DNA from 2 places in the Agromyces arachidis genome. Region 2 is predicted to be linked to the other one. Evidence: predicted binding sites of a transcription regulator. Region 2 holds the regulator's gene; the other holds the start of a gene.
What was found. The regulator LexA, encoded in region 2, represses DNA repair genes until DNA is damaged. The targets are predictions, from matches to a motif close to TCGAACANNTGTTCGA.
Positions count from the first base shown of each region.

Region 1: imuA' (DnaE2-dependent mutagenesis accessory factor ImuA') is a predicted target of LexA. The motif match lies at 2,091-2,106, and genes of this name have one in related genera.

Region 1 covers NZ_JBRBDK010000001.1:562,094-565,499, forward strand. Annotated here, with positions in the region: gene ACUY4T_RS02690 (DNA polymerase Y family protein) at 1-1,304, opposite strand, end outside; gene imuA' (DnaE2-dependent mutagenesis accessory factor ImuA') at 1,301-2,074, opposite strand; tRNA gene ACUY4T_RS02700 (tRNA-Leu) at 2,408-2,491, opposite strand; gene ACUY4T_RS02705 (M20/M25/M40 family metallo-hydrolase) at 2,596-3,406, shown strand, end outside.
Region 2 covers NZ_JBRBDK010000011.1:21,359-24,764, reverse strand. Annotated here, with positions in the region: gene ACUY4T_RS13275 (hypothetical protein) at 279-659, opposite strand; gene ACUY4T_RS13270 (LysM peptidoglycan-binding domain-containing protein) at 818-1,186, opposite strand; gene lexA (transcriptional repressor LexA) at 1,430-2,146, shown strand; gene metE (5-methyltetrahydropteroyltriglutamate--homocysteine S-methyltransferase) at 2,229-3,406, opposite strand, start outside.

The DNA.
Region 1 (3,406 bases), on a different contig from region 2:
ACGAGCACCACCGGCATCCGCTCCCGGAACACGCTCGCGGGCGCGAGCGCAGGCAGGCTGCCGGGCCACGGCGCCTCGGCGGCTCCTCGTTCGGGCGCGCGGTCGCCCCACGGAACCAGCACCTGGCGGTCGGCGAGCATGCGCCCGCCGCCGACCGACGCCGTCACCACGCCCTCGTGGCCGAGCATGCTCTGCACCCGCGTGAGTCCGTGGTGCACTCGCTCGTCGGGCCCGCCGCCCCAGAGCCCCGCTTCATGGTTGCCGGTCGAGTCGACGCGCTCGGGCACGACCCGCAGCCGGACGATGGGGGAGTCGAGGCCGGCGTCGGCCGTGCCCGCGCCCTGCAACTGCCAGCGCACCCGGTCGACCACGTCGGCGGGGGTGAACCAGTGAGGGTGCAGCCAGCTCCGGCTCGCGTGTCCGCCGCGCTCGTCGTCGAGCTCGACGCGGATGCCGGTGCACACGAGCCGCACGGCCCGCATCCGCGCGATGAACTCCTCGGCCCGCACGCGGAACGCGAACGCCAGCTGGTCGATGCGCTCCAACGGCGGTTCGAAGTGCTGCTCCACCTCGAAGTCGGGCGGGGGAGTGCGCGGAGCCACCCGCGACTGCTCGCGGCCGGCCGCCCGGTCGTGCGCGAACGCGCCCGCCGCGCCGAACCGCCGCCGCACGTCGTCGTCGGGCAGCGCCGCGAACCCGCCGAGCGTGCGCACCCCGAGCCGGTGCAGCAGCGTCGTCGTGCGCGCGTCGACCACGAGGGAGACCGGCAGCTCGGCGAGGAACGCGGCCGACCCGCCGGAGGGCACCACGTGCACGGGGGCGGCGCCTCCCGCACCCGAGGCGGCGCGCGCCGCCTGTTCCGCCGCGAACGGCCCGTCGGCGACCCCGACGCGCGCACCGGCGACCCCGAGCCCGGATGCCGCATCCAGGAGCGCCCGCGCCGCGGCCTCCTCGCCGCCGTAGTACCTGGCCGGACCCCGGGACCGCATCGCGAGCGCGCCCGGCCGCAGCACCTGCACGCCGGGCACGATCGCCTCGATGCCGCGCACGACCGGCTCGAACGCCCGGTGGTCGAGCGCCGCGTCGTACTCGAGCACCGTGAGCGCGGTCGACCGGTACTGGGCCTCGCGGAGCCGCAGGCCGCGCGCCACGCCGTCGCGGCGGGCCGCGGCCGAGCACGAGTGCACGAGCCCCTTCTCGGTGAGGGCCACGGGCCGGGCGGGATCGATGCCGTGCTCACGGCACGCCGCGAGCACGGGCCAGTCGGGGCACCACAGCACGATCGTGCGCACCGCTGCGCTCACGACGCCCTCGCCGCGAAGTCGGGCCGGTGCACGACGGCATCGTCGACGGCGGCGTGCGCGGACGAGGCCGGGGAGGCGGGTGACGCGCTCTGCTCGTCGACCGCCGCGAACCCGAGATCGCCCGCCGGGAGCCGCAACCGCCGTCGGCTGCCACGGCCGACCTCGCCGCGCCCCGTCACCCTGACGACGGCCTCCCGCTCCGCGAGGTGACCGTGCCCGTGGTCGAGCCCGACCCACTCGCTCTGCTCGAGCTCGAGGCGCGCATCGCTGCCCGGCCAGTCGCCGTCGACGAGCAGCAGTGCTCCGCGCTGCCGCAGCCGGGCCGCGAACCGCGATGCCTCGGCGGGCGCGGGCCGGCCCGGCGGACGCACGGCCACCACCGGGATGACGTCGGCGAGCGCCGCGGCGACCGCGAGCCACTGCCGACCCGGGTCGGGCACCAGCACGAGCCGTTCGAGGTCGATCCCGAACCGCACGGCCGCCTCGACGCCGAATTCGGGGATGCCGGCGACGGCGACCCAGCGCCCGCTCCGAGACGGCCCCGCCAGCGCAGCCATGAGGAGCGTGATCGACCCTTCGACCTGCACGACCGCACCCTCGCGCAGCGCCCCGCCCGGCAGGACCGCGGCGAGCGCCGGATGCGTCGGCACCGCCCGCGAGTCGAGCCGCGTGGCCTGCATGCCGCGGATGCGCGCCTGCAGTTCCTCGACGCGCTCGACCCGGCCCGCGGCCGCCGCGGAAGCGGTCGGCGCGGATCGGGGAGCGGTCATGGTCACCACTCAATATTCGAACACATGTTCGAATACGGCAAGTCGCGGATGCCACGCGTCCACGCCCCCGAGCGGGGGTCGGCACCGGCGCTCTCGGCTCTCGAGCGGATGCCGCCCGCCCGCACCGCCGTACCGTCGCCCCACCAACCGTTTCTCAGGACCGCGCGGCCGAATCGACGCATTTCTCAGGAGGACACGCCGACGATCGCGGCGACACGCGGCGCGGGCTCCTGAGAAGAGCACCTCCGGGAGGGGGAGGGGGGAGTCGGAGGGGGGATCACCCCGGAAACGCGAGAAGGCCGGATCCGAAGATCCGGCCTTCTCGACAACGCGTGCGCGAGGGGGGACTTGAACCCCCACGCCCGTTAGGGCACTAGCACCTCAAGCTAGCGCGTCTGCCAATTCCGCCACCCGCGCGTTGTCTCGAACCGCTGATCGCTCAGCGGCCGTAGAAGACATTAGCACGCTTTTCCGGACCCGTTGACCACCGCCGGAGGCACCCCGGCGCTAGCGTGGAACGCATGTCCGAGACGACCCCGACCGACGCCCGACCACCCGCCGCGGTCGCCGGTGCGAGCCCGCCGGACGGCCTCGACGAGACCGCGGCCATCGCACGCGACCTCATCCGATTCGACACCACGAACCACGGCGAGGGCCGTTCGAACGGCGAGCGCGAGGCCGCCGAGTACGTCGAGGCCCGGCTGCGCGCGATGGGCCTGGAGCCCGCGGTGTTCGAGTCGGCGCCCCGCCGCACGAGCGTCGTCGCGCGGGTCCCGGGCGCGAACCCGGACAAGCCCGCCCTCGTCCTCCACGGACACCTCGACGTGGTCCCGGCCGATCCGCGGAACTGGAGCGTCGACCCGTTCGCCGGCGAGGTCCGCGACGGCATGCTCTGGGGGCGCGGCGCCGTCGACATGAAGGACATGGACGCCATGATCCTCACCGCCGTGGGCGACATCCTCGCAGACGGGCGCCTGCCCGAACGCGAACTGGTCCTCGGGTTCTTCGCCGACGAGGAGGCCGGCGGCCTCTACGGCGCAGGGTGGCTCGTCGACGAGCACCCCGAGCTGTTCGCCGGGGCCACGGAGGCCATCAGCGAGGTCGGCGGCTACTCGATCACCGTCGGCGGCGAGCGGGCGTACCTGCTCCAGACGGGCGAGAAGTCGCTCGTGTGGGTGCGGCTGGTCGCGCACGGCACCGCGGCGCACGGCTCGCGCCTGGTCGGCGACAACGCGATCACGAAGCTCGCCGAGGCGGTCGCGCGCATCGGGCGGCGCGAATGGCCGGTGCGCCTCACCGACACCACCCGGGAGCTGCTCGCCGCGATCGCCG
Region 2 (3,406 bases):
CCGTCGCCTGCGTCTTCTGCCATCGGATCACATTGCCTCCAACGATATTCACGCAGTTCTCCGTCTGTGACGGTCTGCGAGCGCCCGTTAGCCGGTCCGCCCGCGACGCACGGACGATCGGCTATGCATGCCGCGCCTCCGGGCGAGGGGGAAAGGTATCCGCGGGATACCTTTCCTCCTCGACCGAGCATGGGGATGCCGCCTCGCTGCCGGTCGCTCCAGCGATGCATCCGGGTGCCACTGAAAGCGTTGTCGGTTCCCGCGGAGTGGGACCGTGATCAGTCGCTGGCCGATGATTTCGGCGCGAGCGCGGACAGCATGCTCGTGGGCGAACCGATCTCGACGGTACGCGGATCCGCAGTGAAGTCGTGTTCGGTGCGGAGGTCGTAGTAGGCGTGCAGCAATGTGCTCTCGATCACCTCGTCGATCCGAGAATGCCGCACCGCCTCCTGGAGGCTGACCTGCGCGACGTCCGCCTCGAGGTCGTCGGCGGCGATGTCGACGAAACCGACCGAGAGGATCTCGCGTGAGTCCTCGACGGAGACGGCGTTGAACACCCGAGCCGGGACGCCGAAGCCCCGGTCGGCCTCCCACGCGCTGATGAAGTCGTCGAAGGTCGCGCCGTCGCGCAGGCGGCGACGAAAGATCGCGATGATCACGGCCCCGAGCGTACGCGCACGTTCATCCGCGCACCATCCCCGGGTCGACCACCGGACCGTTCGGCATGGCGCGCCCAGATCAGGCGGCGGGCGCTTCGGAGAAGGCCGCCGTCGTCGCCGTAACCTCGCCCGCAGAGATTCTCACTCAGGGGGCGGTCTCAGTCGACCGCGGGGAGCACGAGCTCTTGGCCCGGCTGCACCACGGCGTCGCGCAGGCCGTTGAGCTGCATGATCTCGTGGATGACGTCGCGAGGGTCGGCGGTCGGTGCGATCGACTCGGCGATGCCCCACAGCGAGTCACCGGCGCCGACGACCACGGTCTCGAACGTGGTGGTGGCGCGCCCGTCGTCGATGCCGGCGACGGCTCCGCCCGAGGAGAGCGTTCCGACGAGCACGCCCGCGACGATCGGCATGGCGGCGAGGATCGTCAGCACGACGCGGCCACGGGGCGTCAATCGGAGTCGGGTGCGCGCCGAGGGCCCCGCGAAGCCGGGCATGGCCGGCGCCGCGCCGACTGATCCGATCACCACTGCACTCATTCCGCACCTCCCTGGGTTCCAGCCACGCATCCGACCCTCGGCCGGGAGGGCCGGATGCGAAGCTGTGTTCCGAATATATCTTCGAACAATCGAACCTGCAAGGACCGGAGGTGGGAGATTCCGGCCCGAATTCCGCGACACACTCGAACGGATGTTTGTCGCGTGCACGCGAGGCGGATACAGTTTCGAATGTCCGACCACAGTCGAACACCGACCACCGACATCCGGGCCATGGCGGCCCCGACGAGAGGGCAGCACGTGAGCATCGAGACCGACCGGGCGAGCGGCACGAGCGGCCGGTCGCGTCGGCGCACGACCCCGAGCGCGAAGCAGCTCGCGATCCTCGATGTCATCCGCGCCTCGGTCGCCGATCGCGGCTACCCGCCCAGCATGCGCGAGATCGGCGACGCCGTCGGGCTGTCCTCGCTCTCGAGCGTGACGCACCAGCTGAACCAGCTCGAGCTGGCCGGGTACCTGCGGCGCGACCCGAACCGCCCCCGCGCCCTCGAGGTCCTGGTCGACGCGCCCAGCTCCGAGCCCAAGCCGTCGGTGGTCGAGTCCGTGTCCATCGGCGACGCCATGATGGTCCCGCTCGTCGGCCGCATCGCCGCGGGCGTGCCGATCACCGCCGAGCAGCAGGTCGAAGAGGTCTTCCCGCTCCCCCGCCAGCTCGTCGGCAAGGGCGAGCTGTTCATCCTGAAGGTCGTCGGCGACTCCATGATCGACGCCGCGATCTGCGACGGCGACTGGGTGGTCGTGCGATCGCAGAAGACGGCCGAGAACGGCGAGATCGTCGCCGCGATGCTCGACGGCGAGGCCACCGTCAAGGTGTTCCGCCAACGCGACGGCCACACCTGGCTGCTCCCCCGCAACTCGGCGTTCGAGCCGATCCTCGGCGACGAGTCCGAGGTGCTCGGCAAGGTCGTCGCGGTGCTCCGCACCGTCTAGCGGGCGCCGTGCCCGGCCATCGCCGGGACGACGATCAGGGCGGATGTCGCGGAGTCGAGCGCGTCATCCGCCCTCGCGCACCTCACGCGGACGCCACCGCGATCCCTGCGCGCACCGAGCGCGCCGCCTCGACGATGTTCGCGAGCGACGCGACCGTCTCGTCGTAGCCTCGCGTCTTCAGTCCGCAGTCGGGGTTCACCCAGAGGCGACCGGCCGGCACGCCGTCGACCGCGCGCTCGAGGAGCGAGCGCACCTCCTCGACGCTCGGCACGCGCGGCGAGTGGATGTCGTAGACACCCGGGCCCACGCCGTGGTCGAAGCCGCTCGCCGCGAGGTCGCCGACGACCTCCATGCGGCTGCGCGCCGCCTCGATCGAGGTCACGTCGGCGTCGAGCTCGCGGATCGCGTCGATGACGACGCCGAACTCCGAGTAGCAGAGGTGCGTGTGCACCTGCGTCGCGGGCGCGGCACCTCCCGTGGCGAGGCGGAACGCGCCGACCGACCAGTCGAGGTACGCCGGCTGGTCGGCGCGCTTCAGCGGCAGCAGTTCGCGCAGCGCGGGCTCGTCGACCTGGATGACGCGGATGCCGGCCTCCTCGAGGTCGCCGATCTCGTCGCGCAGCGCGAGCGCGACCTGCCGGGCGGTGTCGCCGAGCGGCTGGTCGTCGCGCACGAACGACCACGCGAGGATCGTGACCGGCCCCGTGAGCATGCCCTTCACCGGCTTGGCCGTGAGCGACTGGGCGTGCGCCGACCACTCCACGGTCATCGGAGCGGGCCGCGACACGTCGCCCCACAGGATCGACGGGCGCGTGCACCGCGAGCCGTACGACTGCACCCAGCCGTGCTGCGTGACCGCGAAGCCGTCGAGCAGCTCGGCGAAGTACTGCACCATGTCGTTGCGCTCGGGCTCCCCGTGCACGAGCACGTCGAGGCCGAGGTCCTCCTGCAGGCGGATGACGCGCGCGATCTCCTCGCGCATGAGCTCGCGATATGCCGCATCCGTCAACTCGCCCTTCACCAGGCGGGCCCGGGCGCGGCGGATGTCGGCGGTCTGCGGGAACGACCCGATGGTCGTGGTCGGCAGCGCCGGCAGCGCGAGGTCCTCCTGCGCGGCGACCCGATCGTCGTACGCCGCGCGGGCGAATGCGGCGGCGTCGAGCGCGGCGAGGCGGTCGCGCACGGCCGGCACGCGCACGCCCGGCGCGGCGGCTCGGTCGGCGAGGGCGACGGATGCCGCGTCGAGGTCGGCCGCGATCG